Regions from separate parts of the Secundilactobacillus malefermentans genome, predicted to be linked through region 2. Evidence: a T-box and tRNA genes for the amino acid it is inferred to sense, from the RefSeq annotation. Region 2 holds a T-box; the other holds one or more tRNA genes.
The links. The T-box of region 2 lies ahead of leuS (leucine--tRNA ligase). A T-box ahead of a tRNA ligase gene usually reads a tRNA of that ligase, here a tRNA-Leu.

Region 1 (16,607 bases), 250 kb from region 2:
ATCAAAGTCTTGTAGTTATCGTCTTTGAAATCTGCAATATCCATCAACGTACCAGGTAATACATCAGTATCACCGGGATCCATAATTCTTACCTTACGAAGCATCTGACGAACCATAATCTCAACGTGCTTATCTAAGATAGTTACACCTTGCATACGGTAAACCTTTTGAACTTCATGAAGCAAGTAATTTTCCGTTGAAAGAACATCACGAACTCGGATTAATTCCTTAGGATCAATTGAACCTTCGTTTAACGCATAACCACGACGAATGGTATCGCCCTCAGCAACTCGTAAACGAGCGTTAATTGGTAATGTGTATGAACGAGTATCTGATTCACCCTTAATGGTAACGTCCTTTGTTCGTTCTGCTGGGTTTTCCTCGATAGATTCAACCACACCAGTAACTTCAGTAATCTCAGCCTTACCTTTTGGATTACGTGATTCAAAAATTTCTTGAATTCGTGGAAGTCCTTGGGTAATATCTTCGTTTCCGGCAACACCACCGGTATGGAAGTTACGCATGGTTAATTGAGTACCGGGTTCACCGATTGATTGAGCAGCAACAGTACCAACTGCTTCTCCAACTTCAACCTCGTCACCAGTAGCCATGTTACGGCCATAACAATGCTCGCAAACACCATGGACAGTGTTACAAGTAAAGGCTGAACGAATTGTTACTTCTTCAATTCCGGCATCGACAATCTTTTGTGCAATGTCTTCATCAATCATTTCGTTCTTGCCAATAATAATGTCGCCACTCTTAGGATCTACGACTGACTTCATCGTATAACGACCCAACATACGGTCATAAAGTGGTTCAATTAATTCATTTCCATCAAGAACAGCACTAATCTTCAAACCTCTGTCAGTACCACAGTCAACTTCACGAACAATGACGTCTTGCGCAACATCGACTAAACGTCGGGTTAAGTAACCTGAGTTAGCAGTCTTCAAGGCCGTATCGGTCATACCTTTACGGGCACCATGGGTTGAAATAAACATTTCCAACACAGAGAGACCCTCACGGAAGTTCGCAGTAATAGGAAGTTCCATGATTTCACCGTTAGGAGCGGCCATTAAGCCACGCATACCGGCAAGCTGAGTAAAGTTTGAAATGTTACCACGAGCACCAGAGTCACTCATCATAAAGATTGGGTTCTGTTGATCGAAATTATGAATTAACTTATCTTGCAAATCATCCTTGGCGTCATTCCAAATTCCAATAACACGTTCATAACGTTCTTGGTTTGTGATCAAACCACGACGGAATTGCTTCGTTACAGTAGAAACCTGTTTATGAGCTGCCTCAATGATTGCTGGCTTTTCTTTAACTTCGGTAATATCTGAAATACCAACTGTCAAACCAGATTGCGTCGATTCGTCATAGCCTAAGTCTTTCATGCGGTCCAATAGTAATGACGTTTCAGTCACCTTGTACTGCTTGTAGACTTCAGCAATGATGTCACTCAAGAATCCCTTCTTAAATGGTAAGACGATTTCAGCGTTCTTTAGATAATCATGAATGTCTTCACCCTTATCTAAGAAATACTTATCAGGTACATAACCATTCAAGTTAGTGTTTGTTGGTTCGTTCAAATATGGGAATGAACCAGGAAGAATATTATTAAAAATAATCTTACCAACGGTTGTCATCAAGATCTTTGAACGTTGTTCGTCTGTAAATGGTTTTGTTTCAAGCGCAGAAGTTTGAATACCAACACGTGAATGCCAGTGAACCAAACCATTGCGATAGGCAAGAACAGCTTCATTACCATCCTTGAAAATCATTCCTTCGCCTTCACGACCGGCTTCTTCCATAGTTAGGTAGTAGTTACCAATAACCATATCTTGAGAAGGCGTCACAACTGGCTTTCCGTCTTTAGGTGCCAAAATATGATGTGCGGCAAGCATTAGCAAACGGGCTTCTGCTTGAGCTTCATCAGATAAAGGAACGTGAATAGCCATTTGATCCCCATCAAAATCGGCATTGTAAGCTTCACAAGCCAATGGATGAAGACGCATAGCCTTACCACTAACTAAAACGGGTTCGAAAGCTTGAATACCCAAACGGTGAAGAGTAGGTGCTCGGTTAAGTAACACTGGATGTTCCTTAATCACATCTTCTAGAACCGTAAAGACATCCTCATCTTCATGATCAATTTTGCGTTTAGCATTCTTGATGTTTGAAGCTAAGTTACGTTTAACAAGTTCCTTCATGATAAATGGTTTGAATAATTCCATTGCCATTGGAACGGGTAGACCCATTTGGTTCATACGAAGTGAAGGTCCCACATCGATAACTGAACGGCCTGAGTAGTCAACACGTTTTCCAAGAAGGTTTTGACGGAATCGTCCTTGCTTTCCTTTCAGCATATGTGAAAGAGACTTCAATGGACGGTTACCTGGACCAGCAACTGGACGGCCACGACGACCATTATCAATCAAAGCATCAACGGCTTCTTGGAGCATCCGTTTTTCATTTTGAACGATAATTCCAGGAGCATGCAAGTCTAATAAACGTTTGAGTCGGTTGTTACGGTTAATAACTCGACGGTACAAGTCATTCAAGTCAGAAGTGGCAAAACGGCCACCCTCCAATTGAACCATTGGTCGAAGATCCGGTGGGATAACTGGAACAGTATCCATGACCATCCACTCCGGCTTGTTACCTGACGTAACGAAGGCTTCAAGGATGTCCAAACGACGAACGGCACGAGTCCGTTTTTGTCCAGTAGCTTCTTTAAGCTCTTCCTTAAGTTCGGTAACTTCTTTTTCCAAATCAACATCATTAAGAAGCTTACGAATGGCGTTTGCACCCATTTCGGCTTCAAACTTGTTACCATACTCAAGTTTCTTATCACGATAATCACGTTCAGAAAGAAGTTGTTTCTTCTCTAATGGCGTGTTACCAGGATTAATAACAACGTATGATGCAAAGTAGATAATCTCTTCTAGTGCTCTTGGGCTCATATCCAAGACAAGTCCCATTCGACTTGGGATACCCTTGAAGTACCAGATGTGAGTAACTGGGGCAGCAAGCTCAATATGTCCCATTCGTTCACGACGAACTTTAGAACGAGTAACTTCTACACCACAGCGATCACAAACAACACCCTTATAACGGATTCGTTTGTACTTACCACAGGCACATTCCCAATCTTTAGTTGGACCAAAGATTCGTTCATCGAATAGTCCATCTTTTTCAGGTTTCAACGTTCGATAGTTGATAGTTTCAGGCTTCTTCACTTCGCCATAAGACCAACTACGGATCTTATCTGGAGAAGCAAGGCCAATTTGCATGCTTTCGAACTTATTTACATCGACCAAAGAATCGACCTCCCTTTTTAGTCTTTAGTATTCGTGTTGGATTCGTTAGTAGCTTGCTCTGCACTGGCTTTAGTTGCGGCCTCAGTATCAGCAGCTTGCTGTTTTTGTTCAGCTTGTTGTTCGGCATATTTGCTTAAAGCATCTACGTTTACAACATCATCATCATCATCCATATCACGAAGTTCAATTTCTTTATCATCAGCATCTAGAACTTTCATATCAAGACCTAGGGATTGTAATTCTTTGACAAGCACTCGGAATGATTCTGGAACACCTGGCTTAGGAATTGGTTCACCCTTGACGATTGCTTCATAAGTCTTCACACGACCAACAACATCATCAGACTTGTAAGTCAAGATTTCTTGGAGTGTGTAAGCAGCACCATAAGCTTCAAGTGCCCAAACTTCCATTTCACCGAAACGCTGTCCACCAAATTGTGCTTTACCACCTAATGGTTGTTGTGTCACTAATGAGTAAGGTCCGATTGAACGAGCATGAATCTTATCGTCAACCATGTGGGCGAGTTTCATATAGTGCATAACTCCAACGGCAACTCGTTTGTCAAAGGCTTCACCAGTGCGACCATCGTAGAGAACTGTCTTAGCATCATCAGCCATTCCAGCTTCCTTAACAGCGCCCCAAATATCAGAATCTTGGGCACCATCAAAGACGGGAGTTGCCATATGAACGCCAAGTTTACGAGCGGCCATACCTAAATGAATTTCAAGAACTTGTCCGATATTCATACGTGAAGGAACACCCATTGGGCTCAACATGATATCAATTGGCGTTCCATCTGGCATATAAGGCATATCCTCTTCAGGAATTACAACTGAAACAGTTCCTTTATTACCATGACGTCCGGCCATCTTGTCACCAACTTGAAGCTTACGCTTTTGAGCAATGTAGACACGAACCATCATGTTAACGCCAGGTGATAGTTCATCACCATTTTCACGAGTGAAAATTCGGACGTTTTGAATAATACCGCCACCACCATGAGGAACCCGAAGTGATGTATCACGGACTTCGCGGGCTTTTTCACCAAAGATTGCATGAAGAAGACGTTCCTCAGCTGATAACTCGGTCACACCCTTAGGCGTTACTTTACCAACTAGGATATCACCGTCTTGAACCTCGGCACCAATGCGGATAATTCCCTCTTCATCAAGGTTCTTAAGTGCATCTTCACCAACGTTAGGAATTTCACGGGTCATTTCCTCAGGTCCGAGCTTTGTATCACGAGCTTCTGATTCATATTCTTCAATATGAATTGAAGTATAAACATCATCTTTAACAAGACGTTCGTTAATGGCAATGGCATCTTCGAAGTTATATCCTTGCCAAGTCATAAAGGCAACTAATGGGTTTTGACCTAAAGCAAGTTCGCCGCCCTCCATTGAAGGACCATCTGCTAACACTTCATCAGCATCAACGTGGTCTCCAACTTTAACGATTGGACGTTGGTTATAGTTCTTACCACCGTTTGAACGTTGGAATTTCATTAGCTTGTATTTATCTAGGGCGCCATCTTCACGACGAACACGAATTTCTCGTGCATCGACATATTCAACAGTTCCGTCATGTTTACCAATTAAAGCAACACCGGAATCATGAGCAGCCTTATATTCAATACCAGTACCGACTAAAGGTGAATGTGGGTCAACCAATGGAACGGCCTGACGCATCATATTAGCACCCATTAAGGCGCGGTTTGAATCATCGTTTTCCAAGAAAGGAATACATGCAGTCGCAACAGAAACAACTTGCTTAGGCGAAACATCCATGTAATCAATGTTATCAAGAGTAGTTTCAATGTTTTCTGACTTTGCACGCGCCATAACGACGTCGTTAACAAATGAACCATCATCATTTAATGGAGAGTTCGCCTGTGCAACAACGAAGTTATCTTCTTCATCAGCAGTTAAATAATCGATTCGGTCAGTAACTTTATGGGTATCCCAACTGACACGACGGTATGGTGTTTCAATAAAACCATACTTGTTAATTCGGGCATAACTGGAAAGACTGTTAATCAAACCAATGTTAGGACCTTCAGGAGTTTCAATTGGACACATACGACCATAATGAGTGTAGTGAACGTCTCGAACTTCATATCCGGCACGATCACGAGTTAAACCACCAGGTCCTAAGGCAGACAAACGACGCTTATGAGTCAATTCTCCAAGCGGATTCGTTTGGTCCATGAATTGAGACAATTGTGATGAACCAAAGAATTCTTTGATTGAAGCCACAACAGGTCGAATATTAATCAATTGTTGTGGGGTCACAGTAGAAGCATCTTGAATTGACATTCTCTCACGAACAACACGTTCCATACGAGAAAGACCAATTCTAAATTGGTTCTGTAGTAATTCACCAACAGAACGAATTCGACGATTACCCAAGTGATCAATATCATCTGTGTTACCAATGCCTTCTTGTAAATCAAAGAAGTAATTGATGGCAGCAATAATATCAGCTGGGGTCACATGTTTGTATTTCAAGTCAATGTTGCCATTTCCAATAACTGGAATAGCACGTTCTGGATCATCAGGTGATTGAACTTTAATAATCTGAAGATCCATAGGTGCTGTCACAACAGCTTGATCTGAAGGCGTATAAGTAACTGTCTTAAAGTCGTCACGTTCCAAATATGGCGTTAACGTCTTCAACAAGTCCTTATCAATTAATGTGCCACTTTGAGCCAATACTTCACCAGTATCTGGATCAGCCAATGTTTCAGCTAAAGTTAAGCCCAATAAACGATTCTTCAATGCTAACTTCTTGTTTGTCTTATAACGACCAACAGGAGCCATATCGTAACGCTTTGGATCAAAGAAACGTGCAGTCAAAAGACTACGTGATGAGTCAGCAGTCTTGGGCTCGCCAGGACGTAGACGCTCATAAATATCTTTTAGAGACTCTTCAACTCGTGAATCATCAGTATTCTTATGAACATCTTTTTCAAGTGTTAAGCCAAGACTTTCATTATCGCCCAACATTGAGATAATTTCGTCATCTGAGCCGAATCCTAACGCACGAACCAATTCAGTCATTGGAATCTTACGAGTTCGATCAATTCGGACATACGAAATATCCTTGGCATCTGTCTCAAATTCGAGCCATGCACCACGGTTAGGAATTAAGGTTGTACCAAAAATAGTACGACCATTTTTATCTTTATCTTCATTAAAATAAACACCTGGAGAACGGACTAATTGAGAAACGATGACTCGTTCGGCACCATTAATAATGAAAGTTCCTTGTTCCCTCATTAATGGAAAATCGCCAAAGAAAACATCTTGAGACTTGATTTCGCCGGTTTCGTGGTTTGTTAAACGTAAAGTGACATGAAGTGGTGCTGAGTAATTAGCGTCATGTTCCCGCGCTTCATCAGCAGTGTACTTCGGTTCCAACAATTGATAATCAACGAATTCTAACGAAAGATTTCCTTGGAAATCATCGATTGGCATGATGTCTTCAAACATTTCCCGCAAACCTTCATCCAAGAACCAATTATAAGAATTGGTTTGAATTTCGATTAGGTTAGGTAAATCAAGGACTTCCTTGATTCGGGCATAACTACGACGGGTACGGTGTTTCCCGTATTTAACTAAGTGTCCTGCCAAGTTGTTCACCTCTCCAAATTATTCTGCGACGAAACCCCCAATCAAATATTACATTTTGATTACAAATGCATATTTGACCCAAAAATGGGCAAAAAAAATCCAAAAATAAGATCTCTCTTACTTTTGGTCTTTATAGTAACACCAACGGACAATAGATCGTTGATGTTAATTTCAGTCACAGTTACATACAGACGATATAATACTCGTTCAATCATTAACTGTCAAGCATTTAACTACGACCCCTTGCCAGCTCGACCGCCACGCATCGTGACAAATTCTTCAGCCTGAGTGGGATGGATTGCAACCGTTTGGTCAAAATCCTGTTTCGTCGCACCCATTCTGATTGCAACGCTGAATCCCTGCAATAATTCACTCATCCCTTCACCAATCCCGTGTAAGCCAACAACTCGCTCGTCAGCGCCAGCACACACTAGTTTGAAATGACTTTTTTGACTGGACTCAGATAGTGCATCCCTCATTGGCGTAAAGTTTGACTCATAAACTCGAACCTGTTTGGCACCAAATTGGTGTACCGCTTCCGCCTCCGTTAAGCCCACGCTTCCAATCTCTGGATGCGTAAACACAACCGTTGGAATCTGCGAATAGTCTAAGTAACTGTCAGTTTGTTGGTTAAACAGTCTTTCAGATAATCGTCGACCTGCCGCGATGGCAGCTGGCGTCAGGTTCTTTAAATTAACGACATCCCCGACCGCATAAATTCCATCAGCCGTCGTTTTCTGATATTTATCAACGGTAATGGCGCCCGCTTCGTCAACCTGCACATTCGTCTTCTCTAAATTTAAGCTTGCAGTATACGGTGTTCGACCAATTGCCCAAATGATTTGATCTGTTTCAACTGTTCGACCCGATTGTGTTTTGATTTCTAACGCCCCGTTTGCTTTATTAACAGAGACGGCCTCATCTCCCGTTAGCAGTGACACAGAATCTCGATATTGGGCCGTAATATTTTCAGAAATGATTTGATCAAATGTCGGCAGTAGGCTTTGATGGCGGGAAAGAATTGTCACATCGCTTCCTAGTAAATGAAGCAGTCCAGCAAATTCAGTTGCAATATAGCCGCTACCCACAACGGTAATCCGTTTTGGTAATTTGGTTAGACTAAAGAAGTCTTCAGAAGTGATTCCTAAGTTGCCACCAACAATATCAGGACGATTTGGTCGGCTCCCAGTCGCAATCAATATGTGAGAAGCTGTATATCGTTCACCATTCGACTCCACAGTATGGCCATCCACAAAGGTTGCTGCCTGCTTTAAATGAATAACCCCATTATGGTCCAATCCGTTAAAGTAGCTAGTGTGTATCCGGTCAATATAAGCTGATCGGTTTGCCACAAATTGGTCAAAATTAAGCGTCATTGCAGGTTCACTAAAGCCATAATCTGGGGCTAATTTTTCATCCAAGATTAGATTGGCCGCCTGACACATAACTTTCTTAGGAACACACCCAACGTTGACGCAGGTCCCACCAATTTGGTTTGGTTCAAAAAGCAGAACGCTTGCGCCTCGTTCAGCTGCACGATTAGCTGACGCAATGCCTCCAGATCCCCCGCCGATTACAATATAGTCTACTTTTTTAGTTTGCATCCTAATTTCCTCCATAAAAAAGGCCGAGACAATTGTCTCAGCCCTCCTATTATTTGCTTGTCACTGGTTGATTCCCTTTATCGGTTTTAGCCTTTGGTTCCTTTACCGTAATGGTAATGTCGCCCTGTCTAGCTCCGATTGTGACTTGATCAGTCGCCTTCAATCGGCCACTTAACAATTCCTCACTAAGCTTATCTTCCAGCTTCGTTTGTAATGCACGTCGAATTGGACGGGCACCGTACTCTGGGTCAAACCCAGCCCCCGCAATGACATCAATTGCAGCGGGCGTAATCTTAACTGCAATTCCTTGATTCGTGATGCGGTTAATAATGTTCTTGGTCATCAACTTCACAATCTGGTGAAGTTCTTTTTTGTTCAATGAATGGAAAATAACTGTTTCATCAATTCGGTTTAAGAACTCGGGACGGAATGACTGTTTCAATTGCTGCTTAATGGTATCAGCCATTGCCTTATAATCGCCAGCCTTATCCTCAGCACCAAATCCAACTGTCTTTTCGTCTCGTAGCAACGTTGCACCGAGATTAGACGTCATGATTAGAATTGTGTTCCGGAAATCAACACGGCGACCCTTTGAATCAGTTAGGAATCCATCATCAAGAACTTGGAGCAAAATGTTGAAGACATCAGGATGAGCCTTTTCAACTTCATCAAATAGCACAACTGAGTATGGCTTCTGGCGAACTTTTTCCGTTAATTGTCCACCCTCATCATACCCAACGTATCCTGGCGCTGAGCCAATCAATCGACTAGTTGAATACTTTTCCATATATTCACTCATATCAACTCGAATCATGTTGTCTTCTGAACCAAACATTGCTTCAGCCAAGGCTTTGGCAAGTTCCGTTTTTCCGACACCAGTGGGGCCAAGGAACATAAATGACCCAATTGGACGATTCGGATCCTTCAGACCACTTCGCGCACGTCGAATGGCACGAGAAACCGCCGAAACAGCCTCTTCTTGTCCAATCACTCGTTTGTGGAGAACTGATTCCAAATTAATGAGTCTGTCGCTTTCGCTCTTCTGAAGTTGCGTAATTGGAACTCCTGTCCATTCAGCAACTACTTCGGCCACATCCTCAGCACTGACAGTCAGTGAGTAGTTTTGACCTTCATCATTTTGTTTCGCTGCTCGTTCTTGCTTCTTTTGAATCTTAGCTTCGAGTTTCACTTCTTGATCACGAATTTCAGCAGCCTTTTCAAAAGCTTGATCTAAGATAGCAGCCTCGCGCTTATCGTGCAAATCGCTTAATTCATCTTCCTGTTTAGACAGCTTGCTTGGTTGTCCCATATGGTCAATACGGACCTTTGCAGCTGCTTCGTCCATTAAATCGATTGCTTTATCAGGCAGGAATCGGTCACTAATATAGCGACTAGAGAGCTTAACAGCTTGATCCAAAGCATCGTCAGAAATGTTGACGTGATGATGATCCTCGTATCTTGGTCTTAGCCCATGCAAAATTTCAACCGTTTCATCTTCCGTTGGCTCATCTACCTGAACCGTCGCAAAACGACGCTCCAAGGCAGCATCAGACTCAATGTACTTTTGATATTCATCAAGTGTTGTTGCACCAATGGTTTGAAGTTCGCCTCGCGCTAACGCAGGCTTCAGAATGTTCGAGGCATCAATTGCGCCTTCAGCTCCACCAGCACCAATTAACGTGTGTAATTCATCAATAAATAGAATGACTTGGCCATCGTTGTAAATTTCATCAATGACCTTCTTGAGGCGATCCTCAAACTCACCACGATACTTAGTTCCAGCAACCAATGATCCCATATCAAGCATCATTAATCGTTTTTGCTGCATGTCTTCCGGAACGTCGCCCGCAATAATCTTTTGCGCAAGTCCTTCAGCAATCGCTGTTTTACCAACACCAGGTTCCCCAATTAAAACGGGGTTGTTCTTGGTTCGGCGACTTAGAATCTGGATGACCCGCTTAACTTCCTTAGCACGGCCAACCGTTGGATCCATTCGATCCTCTTTGGCCATTTGGGTTAAATCACGTGCCAAAGAGTCCAAGGTTGGTGTTCCACCCTGTTGCTTGCGCTGACGCTGATTGCTCTTTCGTTTTGCTTGTGTTTCGCTAACACCCAATTTACGTAAAATGACCCGACGAGTCTGAGTCAAATCTAAGTTTAAATTCATTAAAATTCGAGACGACAAAATTGTTTCATCGCTTAAGAGGGCCAGCAAAAGGTGTTCTGTTCCAATTTTTGTTGCTCCCAATCGTTTAGCTTCTTCTCCAGCAAGAGCAAGAATATCCTTGGCCTTTGGTGAATATGGTAAGTAAGATTCCTTGCTGACGCTGGTCATTGTTCCATAGCCAGTAAACCGTTCAATCTCTTCTCTCACATCATCTTCGGTAATGGAAAACTGATCTAGGACCCGATTTGCAATCCCATTTTTTTCAATTGTCAGGGCAAGTAAGAGGTGTTCTGTCCCAACTGCTTGATGCTTAAAGTACTTTGCTTGTTCTTGAGCCAATACCAAAACGCTTTTAGCGCTGGGAGTAAATAAATTATCCATATAAAATCCTCTCTTCCTTAGCTCTCGTAACGTAAATGATTCAAAATTCCAATCAAAATTCGCGCTCTAAAACTATTTTCCTGCATGCGATCGTCCGCTGCCAAAGTTTGCTTATCAATAGCTGCTAAAATTAAATTGGCCTCTCGCCTGTTTACAACTTCATTATTGTACAAATTTTGCACAATTGCGAGCCCATCTCTCTGAGAAATGGATTCCCCAATCGTCCCAATTAAGGAATCGATTACACCTACATCATCCAGCAAATTCACTTTTTCGATACGGATGTAACCGCCACCGCCTCGTTTACTTTCAACGATGTACCCATTTTGAATCGTAAAACGAGTCTTCATAACATAGTTAATCTGAGATGGAACAACATTGAATAGATTAGCAATTTCGGAACGACTAATCTCAACTTGCTCGGAATCCGCCAAAATTTGCTTCAGATACTTTTCGATAATATCGGAAATATTCTGACCCTGCACGTTATTCCCTCCCAACTTTTGTTTGACTAATGTTGACTATTATTATACGAATGTTTTCCAAAAATGCAAAGAAATAGGACTGAAATTTAACCGACAATTAAAAAGACAAACCATTTCTTGAGTGAACCCAAAAAAGTTTGCCTTTCTTCTATATATAATCGTCTTAATTTGATATTTCAAACAAATGCTGACGGCGAGTCATCGCTGAACTTTCAGAAATTAATTTCAACCATTTAAGACTCACTAATTGATTTTGCTTCACGTTGATGGCGTCTACCATTTTTTGATTCCTAATGATTAGGAGGCCGTCCTTAGCGCTAATTTCCACGAACACCGACAATGGTCGTTTGCCGTACAGCATCTGACACTCAAACCTACCAGCAGTCGGAATTTGCTGCAATGAGTTCGTTAATTCGATGCCATATTGACCATCAGTAGCCTTGATTAGCCGACCATTCGTTTCATATTTATATCCCAACAAGGTGTTCGCCAGTTCAACTTTACCGGCCTTGATCAACGCTCTAATTCGAGTTGAGCTCACTTTCACATCCGTATGCGTCAATTTATGCACCACTTTCACATCAAACTGCTGATGAGAATAGCCTTTTAAGTCATCGCCCGTTGCACTAGCACCCGCCCCAAACGTGTAATCAAATCCAACCACGACCAGTTTGGCGTTTAACTGCACAATGTATTGATCGACAAATTGTTGAGGTGATAGGCTTGCAAATTTTTTCGTGAACCTCGTAATATATAAGCAATCAACTTTGTTCTTTTCCATTTGCGTAACTTTTTGGTCGACCGTATTCAGATACCTAAAGTTTTCGGAAGATGCTGTTTTAAAAATTTGGGAAGGATGCTGATCAAACGTCATCACGGATAACGGTAAGTGGTATTTATTGGCCAATTTGCGTGCCGTTTGAATAACATGTTGATGGCCACGATGGACGCCGTCAAAAAAGCCAAGTACGAGAACAGTCTCTGGTTTAGTTTGACCTTTTAAGGCTTCATCATCACTCAAGTAGTCAACTTGCATCTTTATCCCTCCCAAATTAATTTTATGTAATAGAAAAGCTGAATTTCCAAAACGAAAATTCAACTTTCCCGGGTACAATCATCATTTTAATCGATTGTTATTTAGCTGCAGCTTGCTTCAAGAAGTAGCTTAATGGCTTCAAAGCTTGTGCGTCATATGTTTTAACAAACTCATCGACTTGTTTCTTATCTTGCCATGATGGGTCGATAAACATGTGCTCAGTAGTAAATGGCATCTTGTGTGTTAATTTGACGTCAATAACAACTGGCTTGTCAGTCTTAGCAGCTTCATCGATAGCCTGCTGGAACTCAGCTTTGTTGCGAGCAGTAAAGCTAACGGCACCTAAACCTTCAGCAACCTTTGCCCAGTCAGTATCGGCAATTTCAGTACCTGATTGTGGTTGGTGAGTATCATCACGTTGTTCTGCTTCAATGTAACCTAAAGTTGAGTTACTGAAGACAACGTTTACGATGTGCAAATTGTACTTAACCTGAGTTAAGATTTCTTCAGTAAGCATTGCGAAACCACCATCACCACTTAGACTGTAAACATCGCGGTCTGGATAGTTAACTTTGGCAGCAATAGATGCTGGAACACCCCAGCCCATAGTTGCGTACTTACCTGAAGTACTCCACTTTTGGTCACTGTGCATATCAATTAGACGTTCGAAGTTGATGTTAACGTTACCGACATCAACACTGAATACGGCCTTATCGCTAGCAGTCTTGTTAATAACGTCAAAGATTGGTTCTGGACGAACAGGACTCTCATCGCTGTCTTTGAAGCTGTCTTGCCATTCAGTCCAGTTCTTCTTGTTAGCAATAGATGCATTGTAGAAGTCTGAAGCTGGCTTGTCTTCACCGGCATCAAGAATTGCCTTCAAGGCCTTCTTTGAGTCAGTCAACATAGCAACATCAGCTGAGCGACGTTTGCCCAATTTTTCGCTTTCAATATCAATTTGGATAACTTTAGCTTTCTTATTAAATAGGAAGATACTAAATGGAGAATCGTTACCAACCCAAAGAATTAAGTCAGTACTGAATCCAGCTTCTGAACCTGGCTTAGGAGCAACACGTCCGGTTGAGCCTAAGTATGCTGGATAATCTTCATCCAAGATACCCTTTGCGAGTACTGAAGAAACAAGAGGCATGTGGAATTTTTCTGAAACAGCCTTTAATTCTTCTTCTGAATCTTTGGCACCTAAACCAAAGTAAATCATTGGTGATTTTGCATCTTTGATTAACTTAGTTGCTTCAGAAACACTTTCTGGAGTTGGGTCTGGATAAAGAGGCGTAACTTGTGACTTAGCATTTGAAACGTAAGTATCATCAATTTCTGCCCAGCCTAAGTCCTTAGGAATGGTCAAAACAGCGACACCCTTCTTCTCATATGCTTGACGAATTGCTTCGTCAGCCATTTGTGGAAGACTTTCTGCAGTCATAGCGGTTCTGTTCCAAACAGAAACATCATCAAACATTGGCTCTTCATCAGTAGCTTGGAAGAAATCCATGTTCATGCGAGATGTAGGAACTTGAGCAACGATTGCCAATAATGGAATACGGTCAATCTTTGCATCGTATAAACCATTCATCAAATGAACGGCACCAGGGCCAGCTGAACCGAAGCAGACACCAATTTTGCCTGTGTACTTATAATCTGCAGAAGCTGCAATAGCACCAGCCTCTTCGTGACGTACCTGGATATAATTGAAATGATCTTTTTGATTATGGATAGCGTTCATTGTTGAATCAAATGAGCCACCTGGTAACCCGTAAATGTGATTAACGCCCCAGTCTTAAATGACTTTGAGGACTGCATCTGAGCCACTAATTTTATCTGCCATGAAAATTTCCTCCTTGCAATTATTTAAAACGTGGACAATTAAATCGCTTTCATAATTTGTTTTAAAAATACTGAAGGTGGGGTTTGTTGTGGATCGTTTCAAACATTGTTAATTAGTTCGTCGAATTGTAAAGAGCAACCGTTTTGAAAGCGGTTTAACTTTCACAAACTCAATTACAAATCTTAGTATAGTTCTCAATATTTCAAAGTCAAATCACTATTTGACCAAATAAGTAGGCTAATAAGGCATGATATATAAGGGTTTCACCACTTCACACCAAATTGTAAGCAAATTGGTTGGCTAGTGTAACTTTAGGTTTCCCTTTGTGATTATTTTTTCACAAAAATCGGTTTTAGATTCAAAATACCGTTAATAAAGCGTTTTCAATTTGTTTTACCTGTTCATTTCTGGACAATCAAAAAGCACCGGCCTAAAAGACCAGTGCTTTCTAACTTTTTATCATTATCGGGAAAACAGGATTTGAACCTGCGACCCCCACGCCCCGAACGTGGTGCTCTACCAAGCTGAGCTACTTCCCGCTTTTGCTATCTGAATACAACAAAAAATGCACCCAGTAGGAGTCGAACCTACAACCTTCTGATTCGTAGTCAGACACTCTATCCAGTTGCGCTATGGGTGCATAATAATAAAAATATTAAATTGTAAAAATGCCGAGGACCGGGATCGAACCGGTACGGTCATCACTGACCGCAGGATTTTAAGTCCTGTGCGTCTGCCAATTCCGCCACCCCGGCAGGGTTGGTATAAAGCGGAAGACGGGATTCGAACCCGCGACCCCCACCATGGCAAGGTGATGTTCTACCACTGAACTACTTCCGCATATGATGCCGACTAGACGATTCGAACGCCCGACCTCTTCATTACTAGTGAAGCGCTCTAACCAACTGAGCTAAGTCGGCATATGCATACCTAATTATAAACTATAAGGTATAAGTGCGGGTGAAGGGACTCGAACCCCCACGTCATTAAAGACACTAGAACCTAAATCTAGCGCGTCTGCCAGTTCCGCCACACCCGCATGGTGTTATAAACTGGGAATGAGCCGTGACAGTCTCGAACTGTCGACCCTCTGATTAAAAGTCAGATGCTCTACCAACTGAGCTAACGGCTCAAGTGGAGGATACAGGGCTCGAACCTGTGACCCTCTGCTTGTAAGGCAGACGCTCTCCCAACTGAGCTAATCCTCCATGTACATACGCCTCAAAAATGGTGAACATTACGATCGACATCTCCGAAACAACTATCCTAGTTTATCATCTAGGAAAAAGCTTGTCAACAAACTTTCAATCTTTTTTGAATAGATATTCAGTCAATAAATGAAAACCATTTCTTCCAGCAATAAATATATTACACTTTTTGAATTTAAAACGCTAGTCTTTTTTTAAATTGATTTACTGAAACGTTACTTTTATTCATAAACGCCTTTCTTAACAGCATTCCGCCCACTAAAAAAGGCCCCGTTTGTTGAATCAAACGGGGCCTCACAAAATTCAATTTTATAACTTAGTCTTCCTTAGTAATAATTTCTGCGCCACCCATGTATGGACGGAGTACTTCAGGAATCGTAACAGTTCCATCTTCATTCTGGTAATTCTCCAAGATAGCAGCAACTGCTCTTCCTACTGCCAATCCTGAGCCGTTTAAGGCATTTACGTATTGTAGCTTACCATTTTCATCTCGATATTGAATATGGGCACGACGAGCCTGAAAATCGGTCGTATTTGAACAGCTTGAAATCTCACGATAACGATCTTGGAATGGTAACCAAACCTCCAAGTCATGAGTCATTGCGGCGGTGAAGCTCATGTCGCTCGTTGTCAGTGTGATAACGTGATACGGAATTCCCAATAATTTGAGAAGTTCTTCAGCATGATTTGTCATCATCTCAAGTGCTTCCCATGAATCTTCTGGCTTCGTAAACTGAACCATTTCGACCTTGTTAAATTGATGTAACCGAATAAGGCCTCGAGTGTCCTTGCCGGCACTACCAGCCTCTGAACGAAACGCTGGGCTCAAAGCTGTAAACCGCACGGGTAATTTTTCTGCTGGTATCACTTCATCGCGATAGTAGTTCACCAAAGGAACCTCAGCCGTTGGAATTAAAATTTC
Region 2 (16,607 bases):
TATCTAACTCGAAATATTCAGTACTATTTAGATCGAACGACTCACGGTTCAACGCTCTCCAGAATTGTGTATGCAGTTCTAACCGCGATGGATCAAAACATGGATCAATCTTGGAAATTCTTCTCGACCGCCCTCTTTTCAGACTATTATGATATTCAGGGTGGAACTACCGCTGAAGGAATTCACCTAGGCGTGATGGGCGCCACTATTCTGATTGAAACTCGTGATTATGGTGGCGTTCATTATGAAAATAACCAATTATCTGTCTCACCAAAGCTGCCGGATGAATGGACGACGATTCATTTTAAAGAAGCGTTTAGGGGGAACTGGTTTGATTTTTCAATTAGTCATCATTTAGTGACTGTCAAATCAGAAAAGCCAGCAATAATAACTGTTTGCGGGAAAAAAGTTAATTTAGAAGCCAATAAACAAGAAAAAACAACCTATTAAACAAAATGACGGTGGCAACTAAAAATTGCCACCGCCTTTTTATTTTATTATCCGATTAATTTAAAATGCTTCAATCCGTTTGCAATACCATCATCCATATTCGTTGTCGTAATGTATGCTGCCTTCTCTTTAGCCAATTTGTGCCCATTCCCCATTGCAATCGGCGTATCAACGACATCAAACATCTGCAAATCATTTAATTGATCCCCAAACGCGTAGGTATGAACCCCATCCAAATGGGCGGTCTTTAATAATGCCTCAATCCCGGTTCTTTTAGAAACACCAAATTTCATCGTATCTAAAGCTCGTGGATTGTTTCGGACAAGTGATAGTTTATCTTTAAACTGGGTCTGATATAGTCCTTCTTTATCTGTATTAAAGACGTTCATAAAATTAATAGGCTCTTTTAAATAAAACTTTGGATCAACTTTTGCGGTTAGTCTAAGTGCTTTAAAGTTTGCCCTGGTTAAGTCATTTTCTTTATTTAATCTAACTCCTCGATTATTAAAGTAGCCCACCACGTCACCTTGCTGCGTTGCAAAATCCGTAAACTCTTCAATTAGCTTTGGATCAAGTGTTTCAGCCAACAACTTTTGACCACGGTACTGAACGTAGCTTCCATTTGCACTCACAACCGAGTCAATTCCAGTTTCGTCTAGCAATGATTTAATTTCAAAAATGTTCCTACCGGTCGAAATAACTGGTAAAATATCTTTATGCTGTAATTGATGGATGGCTACTAAACTTGACGGCAAAATGTGCTTATCGTCATCAAACAGGGTTCCATCTAAATCAAAAAATACAATTGCTTTCGTCATAATAATGTCTCACTCTCCATATTTAATATTACGACTCCATTGTAACGCAGCTACGGCAAAGATGAGATTTTAACGAAATTCTCAAAAAGTTCAAAAATAGATGTTGTGTCAAATTAGAATATGTTACACTATATATTGTAGATTTCAATAAAAAGAGGGGCTATCATGGTGATTATTACAGCAGGAATGATTGGCGTTGGAAAAACGACATTATCAGGAAAGATTGCAAAACATCTGAATTCAAAACCATTTTTTGAACCAGTTGGCGACAATCCAGTTTTACCATTATATTATAAGGATCCAAAACAGTATGGCTTTTTACTTCAGATTTACTTTTTAAACAAGCGATTCGCAATGATTAAACAGGCTCTAGCAGACGATAACAATGTCCTAGACCGTTCAATTTATGAGGATGCCCTATTTACTAAGGAAAACAATGCTGAAGGAAACATCTCAGATACAGAATTGAATGTTTATCTTAAATTACTAGATAACATGATGACTGAACTGGATGAGTTACCAAAGAAAGCACCTGATTTATTAGTGTATGCTTCTAGCGACTTTGACACGATTCTTTATAGAATCAAGAAACGTGGACGAGATTATGAGCAATTTGACAATAATCCAGAGCTGGAATCTTACTACGAAAAGATCTGGACTGCTTATCAAGAATGGTTCAAAAATTATGATATTAGCCCTAAGATCAAGATTGATTTACAAAAATACGATCTTGAAGTTCCAGGCAACGAAAAAATTGTACTTGATCAAATAGATGAAGCACTTGCAAAGATTCGTAAGCCAAGTATTTCAGAAGCAATATAAACAAAAAACACCAATCAGCTGATTGAAGTGAACCCCAAATATTGGACGAAACTTTAAGCAACTTTCTGGGTGGTAAGAGTTCGGTATTTAACCGGACTCTTACCACCCAGTTTTGTTTTAATTCTAGAAAAATTATAATATTGAATCCAGCTCGATATTGCTGAAGTTAACTCTTCAAGCGTATTGAGCTCTTTTTGATAGTACACTTCTGCTTCCATTATGTGAAAGAAGCTTTCCATTGCGGCGTTATCTAAACAGGTTGCTTTTCGAGACATACTTTGAATAATTCGACGTCGTTTCAAAATCTGAACCCAACGAATATTCTGATATTGGAATCCTTGGTCTGAATGGATTGTTGTGCGATAACCTAATTGTTTGGGAATGCGATTGATTGCTGACTCTAAAACCTTTGTCGTGAATGTCACAGTTGGATTTAAAGAAATATTATAGCTAAGTACTTCGCCAGAAAACAAATCATAGATACACGTAAAATAAGCACGCTCTTCAATCGTTTTCTTGCCCCAACGAATTTCAGTAATGTCTGTCGTTAATTTTTGATAAGGACGATCTGACATGAACCGGCGGTTAAGTCTGTTTTTCGCAATAGTGCCAACCGTTCCTTTATAAGAATTATACTTTCGAGATTGTTTACTAAAGGCAGTCGACAGTAGGTTTAATTCTCGCATCAAGCGTAATACTTTCTTGTGGTTAACGACTATACCCATTTCGCGTAATTGCCCAGTAACCTGACGATAACCCGCCGCAGGAGCCTTAGTCTTGAAATCAGTAATTGTTTGTTTAAGTCCCGCGTCTTTGTCGCTATCAACGGCAACGTGACTTACAGCGTAGCTGTATGTACTTTTGGCCATTCCAACTACTTTGAGGATCTTGACAAGCTTATAGCTCGACCTTAATTCTTGGATGATTTGTGCTCGTCGTCTTGTTGTGATCGAACCAAGGCCTTCAATTTTTTTAGATATTCGTTCTCAATCTTTAGTAATTCGTTCTCTTCGCGTAAATGTTCTAGTTCACTTTGCTTCTTAACTTTCTTGTTTTGTTTATTCGTTGGCATTAGCTTTGGTTGCCCCTTACCACGATACAAGGCATCAACACCATTTCTTTCGAAAGAACGTTGCCATTGCCAGATTGTGGACGGCGCAGAAATATCGAAGTTAAGGGCAGTTTCAGTTAAGGACGCCTGGTTCGTTTTCATCCATTTTAAAACATTTACCTTAAAGGAGCCATCATAAACTTTTCCTGGTCTTCTAACTTCAAGTCCTTCAGTACCGAAATGTTGATATTGTCTGATCCATTTATTAACGGTTGTATAACTTTTGATCTGGTATTTACGAGCGATTAACTTAAGTCCGAGCGAAGTGGTCAAATAGTCTTGAACAACCTTAAATTTAAATAGTTTAGTGTATTTTGTCATAGTAAAACCCCCGGTATTGGATTTGGTCCAATACCGGGGGTTCACTTCAGATTGGTGTTTTTATTTACTCAAATTTTGGATTCTTCGTTAAAACCTTATTATCCAAGTTCGTTCTTATAATTAACACGTCACAAATTGCATTTGTGACAACGTAACTGGCTGTCGACCCCATCATCATTCGTTCAACAACGTTTGATCCCGTTGCCCCCAAAATAATTAGGTCAACACCATAGTGAGTCGAAAGTTGACTCGCAATCTCAACTTTAGCATTGCCAAATTTGACAATTGTTTGTACTTTTTTAATACCAGACTCAACGGCCATATCCTTGTATTTAGCAACTAGATTTTCAAATTCTTCTTTCACGCCGTCCAGTACTGATTGATCAACGTATCCAAATCCAACCCGAGTCGATCCAATGCCAACAACTTTATCACTGCTAATTACCGTTGCAATGATTAATTCAGCATCATTTCGCTTGGCAGAAGCAATCGCTTTAATAACTGCTCTCCTTGCTTGCTTTGAACCATCAACACCAACGAGAATTTTATGATATGGAATACTTGCCATTTAAATCACCTCAGTCTTTAGTTGTCTTAACTCACTACTTTGCTAATTCATAGATGGATTCTGCATAAATTGAAAGTGCCTGAATTAAATCATTAATTGGTTGGAACTCATTTGCCTGATGCATGCTATCAGTTGTATGTGGAAATAACGCGCCAAATGCAACTCCTCGCTCCATCAATCGGCCGTACGTTCCACCACCAACAACTTCTGGTTGTGCTTGATGATCACCCGTCTGATTACGATAAACTGTCATAAGTGTTTTAACAATTGGATCTTCAAGAGAAACATAATGGGGAACCATCGTCCTGCCTTCCGTAACCGTGAAGTCCTCAGTTTCGCCAAAAGTCTCCAACTTGGTTAAAATCGTTTGATCGTCCATTCCCTTGGGGTATCTAAAGTTAAGAATGATTTTGCCACTTTCACCAGTTTGAAATTTCATAACCCCAACGTTCATAGTTAGGTCGCCCATAATATCATCCGTATACGTTAATCCTAGTTTATAGACCCTAGAATCATCGTGGAGACGATTAGCAATAAAATTGATGTAACGATCGGCATCCCCACCTAATCGGGTTGCTTGCTGCAGGAACAGTGCCAAATAAGTTCCTGCATTAATTCCGTTTTTAGGCTCCATTCCATGAGCAGCTTTCCCAATAACGTGTAAATCAACCCCATCTCCCGAAATTGAAACATCACCGGTCACTGGCAACTCGTCAAGGAATTTAGTAAACCTGACAACTAGTTCCTCATTATTACTCGTTTCGATTGTGGCAGTTGCATCCCGCGGCACCATATTTTCACGGAGACCAGAGTCAAATGAAACCAATCGATCTTCTTCACCATTGGTTCCGGCAGTATTAATCGTAAACGACGCATTTCCTTTTTCACCATTAATTAGCGGGAACTCAGCATCTGGAGAAAATCCCAATGTTGGCGCAGGTTCTACGTCAAAATAATGGGTCATTCCCGTCCACTCGCTTTCCTCATCGGTCCCAATAATAAAGCGAATCTTTTTATTTAACTTTAGGCCTAATTCTTTGATTAACTTTAACCCATAATAGGCAGCTAGTCCCGGTCCTTTATCGTCTGAAGTCCCACGACCATAAACGTTTCCATCCTTTTCAGTCAGCGTAAATGGGTCCGTATCCCAGCCATTTCCAGCAGGCATGACATCTGCATGAGCCAAAATAGCCAAGGTTTCGTCCCCTTCGCCATACTCTACATACCCCACAAGGTTATCTAAATTTTTCACTTTAAATCCGTCGCGTTTAGCAATATCTAAATACTTATTGAGTGCTTCTGCTGGTCCAGGACCTAATGGTGCATCAGTCGATTTTTTAGAATCATCACGAACGCTTTCAATCGCGACTAAGTCCTTTAAATCTGATAAATAATGTTCCTTGTATGTTTCTGCTTTTTTCTGCCAATCAATCTCCAAAATAGTCGGCCTCCTGATATTATTCTTGCTACTCTTATTCTAGCATAGCTTAAGTCAAAACAGGCATTCAGTAATCTCCTTTTAACATGGTATACTCAAGGTAAGGAAGTGGCTTAGATGAAAAAAATAACAAAGGCAATTTTACCAAATACAATTCGCCAGAGGCCAGTGGACAGCTATAAAGGGACGTATGGTCGCGTTGTTTTGATTGGCGGCAATCGAAACTTCGGGGGTGCCATTATTATGGCTTCAGAAGCTAGTGTTTATAGTGGTGCTGGCCTAGTAACGACCATCACCGATTCAGCTAATCAGGCTAGTTTACATGCCCGCTTACCAGAAGCAATGGTGACTGATTTCAGCCAGCACACGCAAATAACCTCTCTCATTCAAAGCGCTAACGTCGTTGTTGTCGGTCCAGGTCTGGGTGATGATGCGAATAGTGTCGAACAATTAAAAAATGTTTTAGCGACTGTTACGCCTTCGCAAATTGTCATCATTGACGGGTCGGCAATCTCAATCCTTGCCAGTAACAATTGGAATTTGCCAACAACTAATCTCATTTTTACGCCCCATCAAATGGAGTGGCAACGCTTATCTGGAATTAAAATTGCCGATCAAACCGAGACGGCTAATCAGCAGATTCGAAACCAGTTAAACGCGACGGTTGTTTTAAAATCACACCGAACTGAGATTTATACCGAAACTGGGTGTTTTCAAAATACGCTAGGTACCCCTGCTCAAGCAACGGGTGGAATGGGCGACACCCTTGCAGGAATGATTGGCGGCTTTACTGCCCAATTTGCAAACACGACCAATGCCGTGCAAGCAGCAGTTTATACACATAGCGCTATTGCAGAGCAGCTTGCTCGAAATCAGTACGTTGTTTTACCAACCCAGATTATTCATGAAATTCCCAAGTTCATGTACGAAAACCAAGCATCTAACTAAAAATACCGTCCAGCTGATTGTTATCAACTGAACGGTATTTTTTATTTTATTTTAAATAAGGTTCTTAACCGGCCCACCCGTGACCCCATAACGCGATCGGCTAATCTTGAGTGGAGGGCTAAATAAACGTAGACGTAGCCACCAATTGCTGCGGCAATCAGTACCACAATCAAACTAATGACTTTACCACTGCCTAATCCCAACCAGTTAACTAAGATTTCCAAAAGTCTGGTCATTACCCAAGCAACCACAAACGTTAATAACGAATACAAGAGTACCCTGTTTGTGTCTCGACTAATTGCATGGTAATTTAAGCCAAATTGACGATTCAGTGATCGAATGATGAGATAATTTGCAACGATAAATCCAGCAGCCGTTGCAACTAATGGTCCAAAACTACCCAAATAGTAAACAGCCGGCACTTGAACAATAAACTTAACAACCGTTCCAACTAGAAAGTATCTGACGGCCCGTTTATTCTGTGAAATTCCCTGCATAATAGCGGAAGTCACCGTAAAAAGTCCTAAAATAATCGAAACGTATGATGAAAATTCCAGAATTTGTGTTGCCAATTGTGCTTGTTGATGGCCGTAAAAAACGGTATTCAACGGCCCCGCAATCGCGGACATTCCTAAGGCGCTCGGCAACATGATGAATTCAAACATCAAAAAAACGTTTGTAATTTGTCGGCTGATTTCACCGTGATCTTTTTTGGTATACGCTTCCGACAGTAACGGAACAGCAGTTATTGCCAACGCTGAGGATAAGGAAACTGTAATCATAATCAATTTATTTGAATTAGCAGCGAACATGGCAAATAAATCATTTAAATAAACTTGCGAATAATTTGCAGCTAATCTCATAATCCTAAAAAAGGTAAATTGATCAATCAGTTGAAAAATTGTAATTCCAGCTCCCAAGATAATAAACGGAACCGCCTGCTGTAATATTTCACGGTAAAGCTGCTTTGCTGGAACAATAATTTCGTTGCTACTGTTTCTTACTAGTTCTTGGAATTCATCACGTCTTCGTAAGTAATAAACGCCAAGAATGAGTAGCCCGGCTACAGCGCCAACAAATGCTGCAAATGTTGATTGAGAAACAGCAGTTACCCAGCTACCGTGCATGACGCGCATAATAACGAACGCCGTCACTAACATGTAGATAACCCGTGCTAATTGCTCAACAAATTGAGAAATCGCAGATGGTGCCATTTGCTGATATCCCTGAAAATAGCCCCTAGTCAGACTCATGGTTGGAATGATCAAGACTGCCCAAGCTAGAGAATGAAGAACCGGAATGACATTTTTATCGTCTCCAGCAAATATGGGTGCGCCAAAATAAAGTAACAAGGCACAAACGATTCCCGTTGCAGCAGCCAATACTAGCCCAAGCTTGTAAAGTCGAACGCCAACCCCATATTCATTTAGTGCATTATAATGTGCAACTTGCTTTGCTATTGCTGATGGGATTCCAGCAATCGCCGCAATTAGAAAGAAACTGTAAATATTATAACCCTTTGCAAATAGCGCGTTACCTTGAAAGAAGAGGCTACCAAACCAAATACCCCAAGGAATAATGTAAATTGCACCAAGTATTCGTGATAGAATGCTTCCCGCTGTCATCCAGGCGGAGCCATTGACCATTTGTCGTTGTGCATCAACAGTTGGTTTGCTGGTAGTGTCTTGATTTGAACTCTCAGACATTTTGTACCCTACTTTCTATTAATCAATCTTAACTATTCTAATATGAATTTAAAGACTTAGCAACGACAATTAGAAAAGCTTAACTAGCTTCTCAAAATCGAGTCTGCTATCATGGGTGCAATACATATAAAATTAAAAAAGTAAGGTCGGTTTGATTTCAATTGAGACGTAAAATTTGGCTATCCCTATTAATACTAGTTGTAATTGTGTCGATTGTTCTTGGTATCAACACAATTCATTTAAAAAAAGCGAAACTTAAGAAAACTTATTCCTTCAATTCTACCCCAACGCTCTTTGTTCACGGATGGACTGGAAGCTTAAAATCAGAATCACAAATGGTTAAAACTGCTGAAAAAATTGGCGTGGCAAAAACTGAATTAATCATTCATGTTAAGCCCAACGGTAAACTTAACTACATCGGACACTATCATCAACACGTCAAAAACCCAATCATTGAAATTGTATTCGATAACAATCGGGCTGGCGAGTTCAAAGATGCCGCTTGGATTAAATCTGTTATTAAGTCCTTAAAAAATAGGTACCATATCAAGCGATTTAATGCCGTTGGCCATTCAATGGGGAGTTATGCCCTTCTATACTATTGCTTGCTGAATGGTAAAAACCCCAACCTTCCCAAGCCCAATAAACTGGTCTTAATTGCAGGTCCATATGACGGCATCATCAATAATCATAAGCTAAATCAACCACAAACTGCGCCACTTAGCAATCTTTGGGAAGACAAGCCTAATGAAAATGCACTTTTAGCAAATGGCCGTCCAAAGATTGTTCATCCGGAATACCGTCGACTCCTTCGATTGAGAAAAAATATTCCCCGAAATATTCGCGTTTTAAATATCTATGGAAATTTGGAAAACGGCTCTAACTCTGATGGCGTCGTCACAATCACGTCGGCAAGATCACTTGGCTTTCTATTACGTGGACGAATTGCGAAATATAAAGAACTAAAAGTCGTTGGCGAAAATGCACAGCATAGCAAATTACACAAAAACAACTTTGATGTTAATAGAGGATTAATTTCCTTCCTATGGAAAAAGGAAAAGCTTGAGACCAAATAGTCTCAAGCTTTTTTCTACGATTAGTCAAGAGAAACCTCTATTTTATGGGGTTCTCTTTTTTTTGAGCAGTACTTTAAGATTTTTTCCCGTGTTTTATAGATTGTATTACCGAATAAATGTATGATAAATAGCACCTCTGGTGTTATTGATTTTTTGAGGTGTTATAATTGTGTGTGAATGAATTATGATTTATTTCTCTGGTGAGAATTGTGCTGAATCATATAATTCATTATTTTTAATTAGGTGGTAGATGGTCCTAATCAGACGTCCCATCGCAGCTATGGCAATCTTCTTAGTGTGTGATTCACTAGAAGATTGCTTTTTGCGTTGATAAAAAATACTGATATTCGATGGATGATATTTGGCGACACTCATCATGTTTAAGACAGCTTTAAATAATATTTTTCTTGCATATGGATTACCGCGCTTTCGAATATGCTGCATCATCTCGAAATCCCCAGATTGATACTGGATCAAATCAATTCCAACGTATGCATTAATGGCATTGGAGCTATGAAATCGGCTAATATCACCTAACTCAGCTAAGAGACAAACTGCTGTTTTAATACCGAATCCCGGAATTGATTCTAAGATTGGGATTTCGGCAAGTAAGCTTGAAATCTTAGTCATTTCCTCAATAATATCTGCCTTAAGTCCGCTTAAGTGTTCAACCTCGTTAGCTAGATAAATAACGGAGTGAACTGCGTGAGCGTTGTAATCAACTGCGGGGGCAGATTGACTTGCCAAATCATGAAGATGCCTAGCTAGAGCGAATGCACGCTTCTCACTCATGTTTTTTGGTGTAGCCTTTAAAATGAATTGGGCTAACGCTGGTAATTCGATTGCTAATACAAGGCTGGCATGTGGAAATTGTTGCACGACGTGCCAATACAATGCACCATCGGTCGTGCTTATAAATTGTTCCACCTCTGGGAAAGTAAGCTGCAACTTTTGATGTAATCGATTTTTAGCTCGTACAATATCTTCGTTGAATTCTTGATAGGTTCGCTCCAAGTCGTGAAGCTCGCCATACACAGCTTTTTCCTTAAAGGTCGACTGATAATGATGTTGTGCCATTGCCATTGCTAATGAAACGGCATCTAACCGATCATTTTTATTATGCCTAAACCCATCCATGTCTTTTTTTGCTGCTAATGGGTTAATTTCCGTATAATTCCAATTTTCCCTTTGAAGAAAGGACCGTATACTTCGGGAATAGATGCCAGAAGATTCAAAAATTACCTTCGGCGATCTAAAACTGTTAAGCGCATCATCAAGTATTTTGTAACCTGGTCGGTTATTGGTTATTTTAAATTCTTTAAACGTCCTGCCATCAATCAAAATGGCTACGTTTGAACTATGTTTACTGACATCAATACCAAATATGATTTCCATATCAAGCATCATCAAACACCACCTACATAAAAGTTGTATTCATCGATTCACTCATCTCAATTTTCAATACACGACTTTAATAGCCAACAGACTTCGAGCGAGCTCATTGGTGAACCGGATGAAGTTGCCGTTTTTTGTTACGACGTCACCGTAAGGTGCGCCAAAAAGCAATTCGACATGTCAACTTCATTTCCACTTTAACAGAATATAAAAGTGGTGAATCATAATTCCGTCGAATTATGATTCACCACTAATGTTAGTCAGTTTTTGTGGTTAACCAACCACAATATTCACAATTTTATTTGGAATAACAATCACTTTTCGAACCGTAACATCTTGTAAGTGCATCTTAACATTTTCATCTGCCAAGGCGATCTTTTCAATTTCATCCTTTGTTGCCTTAGTTGCTACCTTGATATGAGAACGAACTTTTCCGTTAACTTGAACGGCCAGCTCTACTTCATCCACAACTAATTTAGACTCATCAAACGTAGGCCATTGGGCATACGTGATTGTTTCAGTGTGTCCCAATAGTTGCCATAGCTCTTCAGTAATATGTGGGGCAATTGGCGAAAGCATCTTTACCAATCCCTCCATATAGATGATTGGCAAGTTGTCAGCTTTATACGCCTCGTTTACAAAGACCATCATCTGTGAAATGGCAACATTAAACCTTAAATTGGTCATATCGTCAGTCACGATTTTAACTGTTTCATTATAAATTTTATCGAGTTTATGATCATTCACCGTTGTTACGCGGTCGCGAAGATGATTATTATCATCGATCATAAGTCGCCAAACGCGGTCCAACCATTTATGCGCACCAGAAATTCCCTCAGTACTCCATGGCTTAGAAGCATCCAACGGGCCCATAAACATTTCGTAAATACGTAAAGTATCTGCACCATATGCGTTTACAATTTCATCAGGGTTGATGACGTTTCCTTTAGATTTAGACATCTTTTCGTGATTAGTTCCCAAAATCATTCCTTGGTTAACAAGCTTGTGGAATGGTTCCTTAGTTGGAACAACACCCAAATCATAAAGGACTTTGTGCCAGAATCTCGCGTAAAGTAAATGTAAGACGGCGTGCTCGGCACCACCAATATAAAGATCTACCGGTAACCAATACTTTAATTTTTCTGGGTCAGCGACAGCTTTGTCATTATGTGGATCGATATAGCGGAGGAAGTACCATGAGCTACCAGCCCATTGTGGCATTGTATTTGTTTCTCGCTTCCCCTTACGGCCATTCTCATCCACAACATTAACCCAGTCATCCAAATTAGCTAATGGGCTCTCACCGGTCCCTGAAGGCTCTAATTGATGAGTTGCGGGTAATTTCAACGGTAATTCATCTTCTGGAATTAGTGTTGTTTCGCCATCCTCCCAATGAATAACAGGAATTGGCTCACCCCAGTATCGTTGTCGAGAGAAAATCCAGTCTCTTAGACGGAAGTTAACCTTTTTCTTACCAACATTATGAGACTCTAACCAATCGATTGCCTTTGAAACGGCTTCTTTCTTGCCTAAACCATTCAAAAAGTCGGAGTTTATATGCACACCATCGCCAGTATAAGCTTCGTTTGCAACATCGCCGCCTTCAATAACTGGAAGAATTGGTAACTCAAATTTCTTGGCAAAATCATAATCTCGTTCATCATGAGCAGGCACGGCCATGATTGCACCCGTCCCATATGAGGCAAGTACGTAATCACCAATCCAAATTGGAACTTGTTTGCCATTAATTGGATTAATCCCATACGCACCCGTAAATACACCTGATTTATTTTTATTTAAATCAGTTCGTTCAAGATCAGACTTACTTTCAATTTGTTGCTTATAGGCATTCACCGCTTCACGCTGTTCGTCAGTTGTAATTTCGTCAACTAACTCATGTTCCGGTGCTAAAACCATGTAAGAAGCACCAAATAACGTATCGGGTCTAGTCGTAAAGACCTCAATCTTTTGATCATCACTGCCCGCCACATTGAAGAAAACGCTAGCTCCTTCAGAACGGCCAATCCAATTACGTTGTTGTTCTTTAATACTTTCAGGCCAATCCAAATCATCTAGATCATCAATCAGTCGGTCAGCATAAGCAGTAATCCGTAAAACCCATTGTCGCATTGGCACTCGGTATACGGGATAACCGCCTCGTTCTGTTTTACCGTCAATAACCTCTTCATTAGCAACTACCGTACCGCCCATGAAGTCAGGTGCCCAGTTAACCATAATTTTATCTTCGTATGCTAACCCTTTTTTATAAAGTTGCTCGAAAATCCATTGCGTCCATTTATAGTACGATGGATCCGTGGTATTAATTTCACGATCCCAATCGTATGAAAAACCAAGTGATTTAATTTGGCGTTTAAATGTTTTAATATTTTGAGCTGTAAAGTCCTTAGGATTATGCCCAGTTTTGAGCGCATATTGTTCAGCAGGTAATCCAAACGCATCCCAACCCATTGGATGAAGCACGTTATAGCCTTGCATGCGTTTCATTCGAGAAACAATGTCAGTCGCCGTATAACCTTCAGGGTGACCAACGTGTAATCCTTGACCAGATGGATAAGGAAACATATCAAGTGCGTAAAACTTCTTTTTTGATGAATCATCATACGTCTTGAAAGTTTTGTTTTCCTTCCAATAGTGTTGCCACTTTCGTTCAATAACCTCGTGATTATAAGCCAAATTTAAACGCTCCCTCTCAAAATAATAAAAATAATTTTTTTAATTTATACAAAAAAAGCCTACAAGAAGTTATCACTCCTTGTAGGACGAACTAGCCGCGGTACCACCTACGATTCCCAAAAAATGGGCTCTTAAATTCGTAACGCGAACTAAACGTCCTGATCTACTACAATTCAACCAGAAATCAATCAAGGTGAGTTCGGTTAATGAATGGGCTAAGTTCACAGCAACCACTTAGTTTCTGAACGCAATCATTTGCCTACTATTCCTCTAAAGATTAAAATTTTATAAGATGTCCTAATGCTACCAAAGCTATCCTCAAAAAGCAAGGTAGCTCAAGATAATTTGGCACTTTCTTCGTGCTATACTATGACTAGTTTATGAATGGGAGGACTCCTTTTGCAATCAAACTCACTAACAACTGAATGGAAAGTTTCCGGTATTCGCTGGTTGTTCGCCATCATTTCATTATTATTGTTCTGCATCATAGCGGTGGCCGTCAGTAAGCATCAATATTGGATTTCAGTCTTTGACTCTTGGATTATTAATCATGTGCGAGCACCTGAATTTAACTCGTATAAGCAACTAGGCATTTTTGTGACTAAAACTGGTAACCAGACCCCAGCTGGTATTCTGACGTTTGCGATCGTCGTCATTGCGTCAATTTTTAAAAACTACCGGTACGCCACTTTTTTGCTTGTTAATGTTTTACTGTTGGGCGGCCTGGGAAATTCGATTATCAAAGAAATCGTAAAACGACCACGTCCGGATGAAAATCCTTTTTTACATTTAACTTCATACAGTTTTCCAAGCGGCCATTCAATCACTGCAATGTTAACCTTTGGAACCCTTATCCTACTGATTCGCCATTTGATAAGGTCAAAGAAAATTCAAATTCCGCTTATCTTCGTCCTATGCATATGGATACTCATCATTGGAATGAGCCGAATTTATGTTGGCGTTCACTATCCAAGTGATGTATTGGCCGGATTCTTACTGGGTTACTTTTTTTTAACCCTTTCTCAAACTTTTTTCTATGGTATCAAATGGAAATAATAAAATTTGAATTTTACCAAGTTTCACGCTAATTAAGGATTACTAATCAGACAAAGCAAAAGGCTTAGCACATTTTACAATATGCCAAGCCTTTTTATGTCTACTCTAACTTATCTTGCTTTATTTCTGGTCGATCAAACCAGTTGGTTACAAATGCAATCAGAATCAAACAAACTCCCAAAATAAAGACATAATGAATTCCTTGATACAAAATATGTCGTAGAATTGGTAAAAGTTTTTCCTGAAGATCTGTTGCAGTTTTAGGATTAATTAACTTATTCATCATTGACATGGATGTCGATTGATGCGAATTAACGCCCTTCGCCATGGTCACATTCAACACAATTCCAAATACGGAAACCATCAGCGTTTGTCCAAGTGTTCGACTAAGCGTATTTAATGAAGTTGCGATTCCAATGTCCTTGGCGGAAACTTCATTTTGAACAGTAACCGTTGTTGTTGTAATCGTAATTCCAAACCCAGTTCCGCAAATTGCGGCGACTAAGTAGAACCAGCCAAATCCTGTTGAATATGGAAAGAGCGCAAAAATAGCAGATCCAATTAAAATAATCGTCAGACTAATCATCACCACTCGTTTGGGGGTCAAACTCAATAACAGTTTTCCTGCAATAAAGGACCCCACCATCCACATAATTGAGCTAGGCGCTAAAGCAAATCCGGCAATCGTAGCTGGCAAACCTTTGATTCCCTGAGCCCACATTGGAATGTAAACATCAAAACCAATAAGATAACCACTAATCAGCGCCGCAACCAAATTTTGAGTGACAAATGTTCTGTCCTTAAATAGTTCAAGAGGAATGATCGGATAGCTAACTCGTTTCTCTCGACGAATAAATAAATAGCCAGTTATAATTGCTAACACAAAAGTCCCGACCACCATGAACCAGTTTATGGTCGTTTCACTGAGCATTTGAAAAATATACATAATTGCTAACAAGGTAACTGATAGCCATAAACTCCCTTGATAATCCATCTTTGTTTTTCGAGGGACAAAGGTTTCGTGATGAAAAATAATAATTAATGCAATGACAATAATGCCAATTGGAACGTTGATAAAGAAAATCCAGTGCCACGTTAACTGATCAACAATGAACCCTCCAATTAACGGCGCTACAATAGATGCAATTCCCCATGAGGCTCCGTTAAAGCCAAGAACTTTGGCGCGCTTTTCGAATGGATAAATATCAGCAATAATCGTAAACGTCACTGGCATAATAGCACCAGCACCTATCCCTTGTACTGCCCGCCACATAATAAGCGTTCCCATGCTTTCAGATAAACCGGAGAGAGTTGACCCTATGATAAATACTGAGAGCCCAAAGACCAACACTTTTTTCCGCCCAATTGTATCTGAGAGTTTTCCGTATATCGGTGTAGCAATTGCGTTTGTCAGTAGATAGATAGAGAAAATCCAGTTCATGATTGAAACACCATGCAAATCACCAACAATCGTTGGCATTGCGGTTGAAACAATGGTTCCCTCAATTGCAGACATGAATGAAGCCACAAAAACGGCAATTGTCACAATGACGACATTACTCTTCTTTTCCAAAATTTCACCTCCGTGTTTCATCTCAATAAAAAACAGTGACAATTTTGTCAGAAAACAAAATTTATCGCTGTCCTTTTTTAGTTTCTATCGAAAAACTTCTTTAATTCATCAACCTTATCCAAATGTTCCCAAGGCAAATCAATATCTGTACGGCCAAAATGACCATATGCAGCAGTTTGCTTATAGATTGGGCGCTTCAAATCAAGCATTTTAATAATTCCTGCTGGACGAAGATCAAAAATTTGACGAATAGCACTCGTTAGCTTAACTTCCGAAACGTTTCCAGTTTCAAACGTATTAACAGAAATAGAAACTGGTTGTGCCACACCAATTGCATATGCTAATTGAACTTCAACTTGGTGAGCCAATCCTGCAGCAACAATGTTTTTTGCAATGTAGCGAGCAGCATAACTAGCTGAACGGTCTACTTTAGTGGCATCCTTTCCTGAGAAAGCACCACCACCATGACGTGCGTAACCGCCGTAGGTATCCACGATGATTTTACGGCCGGTTAGGCCTGCATCACCTTGTGGTCCACCAATCACAAAACGACCAGTTGGGTTAATGAAAAATTTTGTTTTATCATCAAGTAACTTAGCTGGAATAACAGCTTTAACGACTTGATCGATAA

Region 1: it has a tRNA-Leu gene. The T-box ahead of leuS (leucine--tRNA ligase) is inferred to sense a tRNA for this amino acid. The anticodon was not compared.

What each region holds. Positions count from the first base shown of each region.
Region 1 is NZ_CP042371.1:352,132-368,738, forward strand. Features, by position in the region: gene rpoC (DNA-directed RNA polymerase subunit beta') at 1-3,329, opposite strand, end outside; gene rpoB (DNA-directed RNA polymerase subunit beta) at 3,347-6,970, opposite strand; gene gorA (glutathione-disulfide reductase) at 7,195-8,565, opposite strand; gene FGL90_RS01870 (ATP-dependent Clp protease ATP-binding subunit) at 8,615-11,113, opposite strand; gene FGL90_RS01875 (CtsR family transcriptional regulator) at 11,131-11,598, opposite strand; gene FGL90_RS01880 (FAD synthetase family protein) at 11,762-12,634, opposite strand; partial or broken gene spxB (pyruvate oxidase) at 12,732-14,477, opposite strand; tRNA gene FGL90_RS01890 (tRNA-Pro) at 14,943-15,016, opposite strand; tRNA gene FGL90_RS01895 (tRNA-Arg) at 15,044-15,117, opposite strand; tRNA gene FGL90_RS01900 (tRNA-Leu) at 15,147-15,232, opposite strand; tRNA gene FGL90_RS01905 (tRNA-Gly) at 15,246-15,317, opposite strand; tRNA gene FGL90_RS01910 (tRNA-Thr) at 15,324-15,397, opposite strand; tRNA gene FGL90_RS01915 (tRNA-Leu) at 15,433-15,516, opposite strand; tRNA gene FGL90_RS01920 (tRNA-Lys) at 15,537-15,609, opposite strand; tRNA gene FGL90_RS01925 (tRNA-Val) at 15,613-15,685, opposite strand; gene serS (serine--tRNA ligase) at 16,002-16,607, opposite strand, start outside.
Region 2 is NZ_CP042371.1:98,058-114,664, forward strand. Features, by position in the region: gene FGL90_RS00515 (glycoside hydrolase family 65 protein) at 1-450, shown strand, start outside; gene FGL90_RS00520 (Cof-type HAD-IIB family hydrolase) at 498-1,268, opposite strand; gene FGL90_RS00525 (deoxynucleoside kinase) at 1,434-2,090, shown strand; one part of gene FGL90_RS00530 (IS3 family transposase) at 2,144-3,033, opposite strand; one part of gene FGL90_RS00530 (IS3 family transposase) at 3,033-3,522, opposite strand; gene FGL90_RS00535 (universal stress protein) at 3,587-4,090, opposite strand; gene pepV (dipeptidase PepV) at 4,125-5,528, opposite strand; gene FGL90_RS00545 (NAD(P)H-hydrate dehydratase) at 5,646-6,476, shown strand; gene FGL90_RS00550 (putative polysaccharide biosynthesis protein) at 6,518-8,182, opposite strand; gene FGL90_RS00555 (alpha/beta hydrolase) at 8,344-9,258, shown strand; gene FGL90_RS00560 (IS110 family RNA-guided transposase) at 9,448-10,665, opposite strand; gene leuS (leucine--tRNA ligase) at 10,927-13,347, opposite strand; T-box leader at 13,427-13,630, opposite strand; gene FGL90_RS00570 (phosphatase PAP2 family protein) at 13,747-14,403, shown strand; gene FGL90_RS00575 (MDR family MFS transporter) at 14,504-15,997, opposite strand; gene metK (methionine adenosyltransferase) at 16,054-16,607, opposite strand, start outside.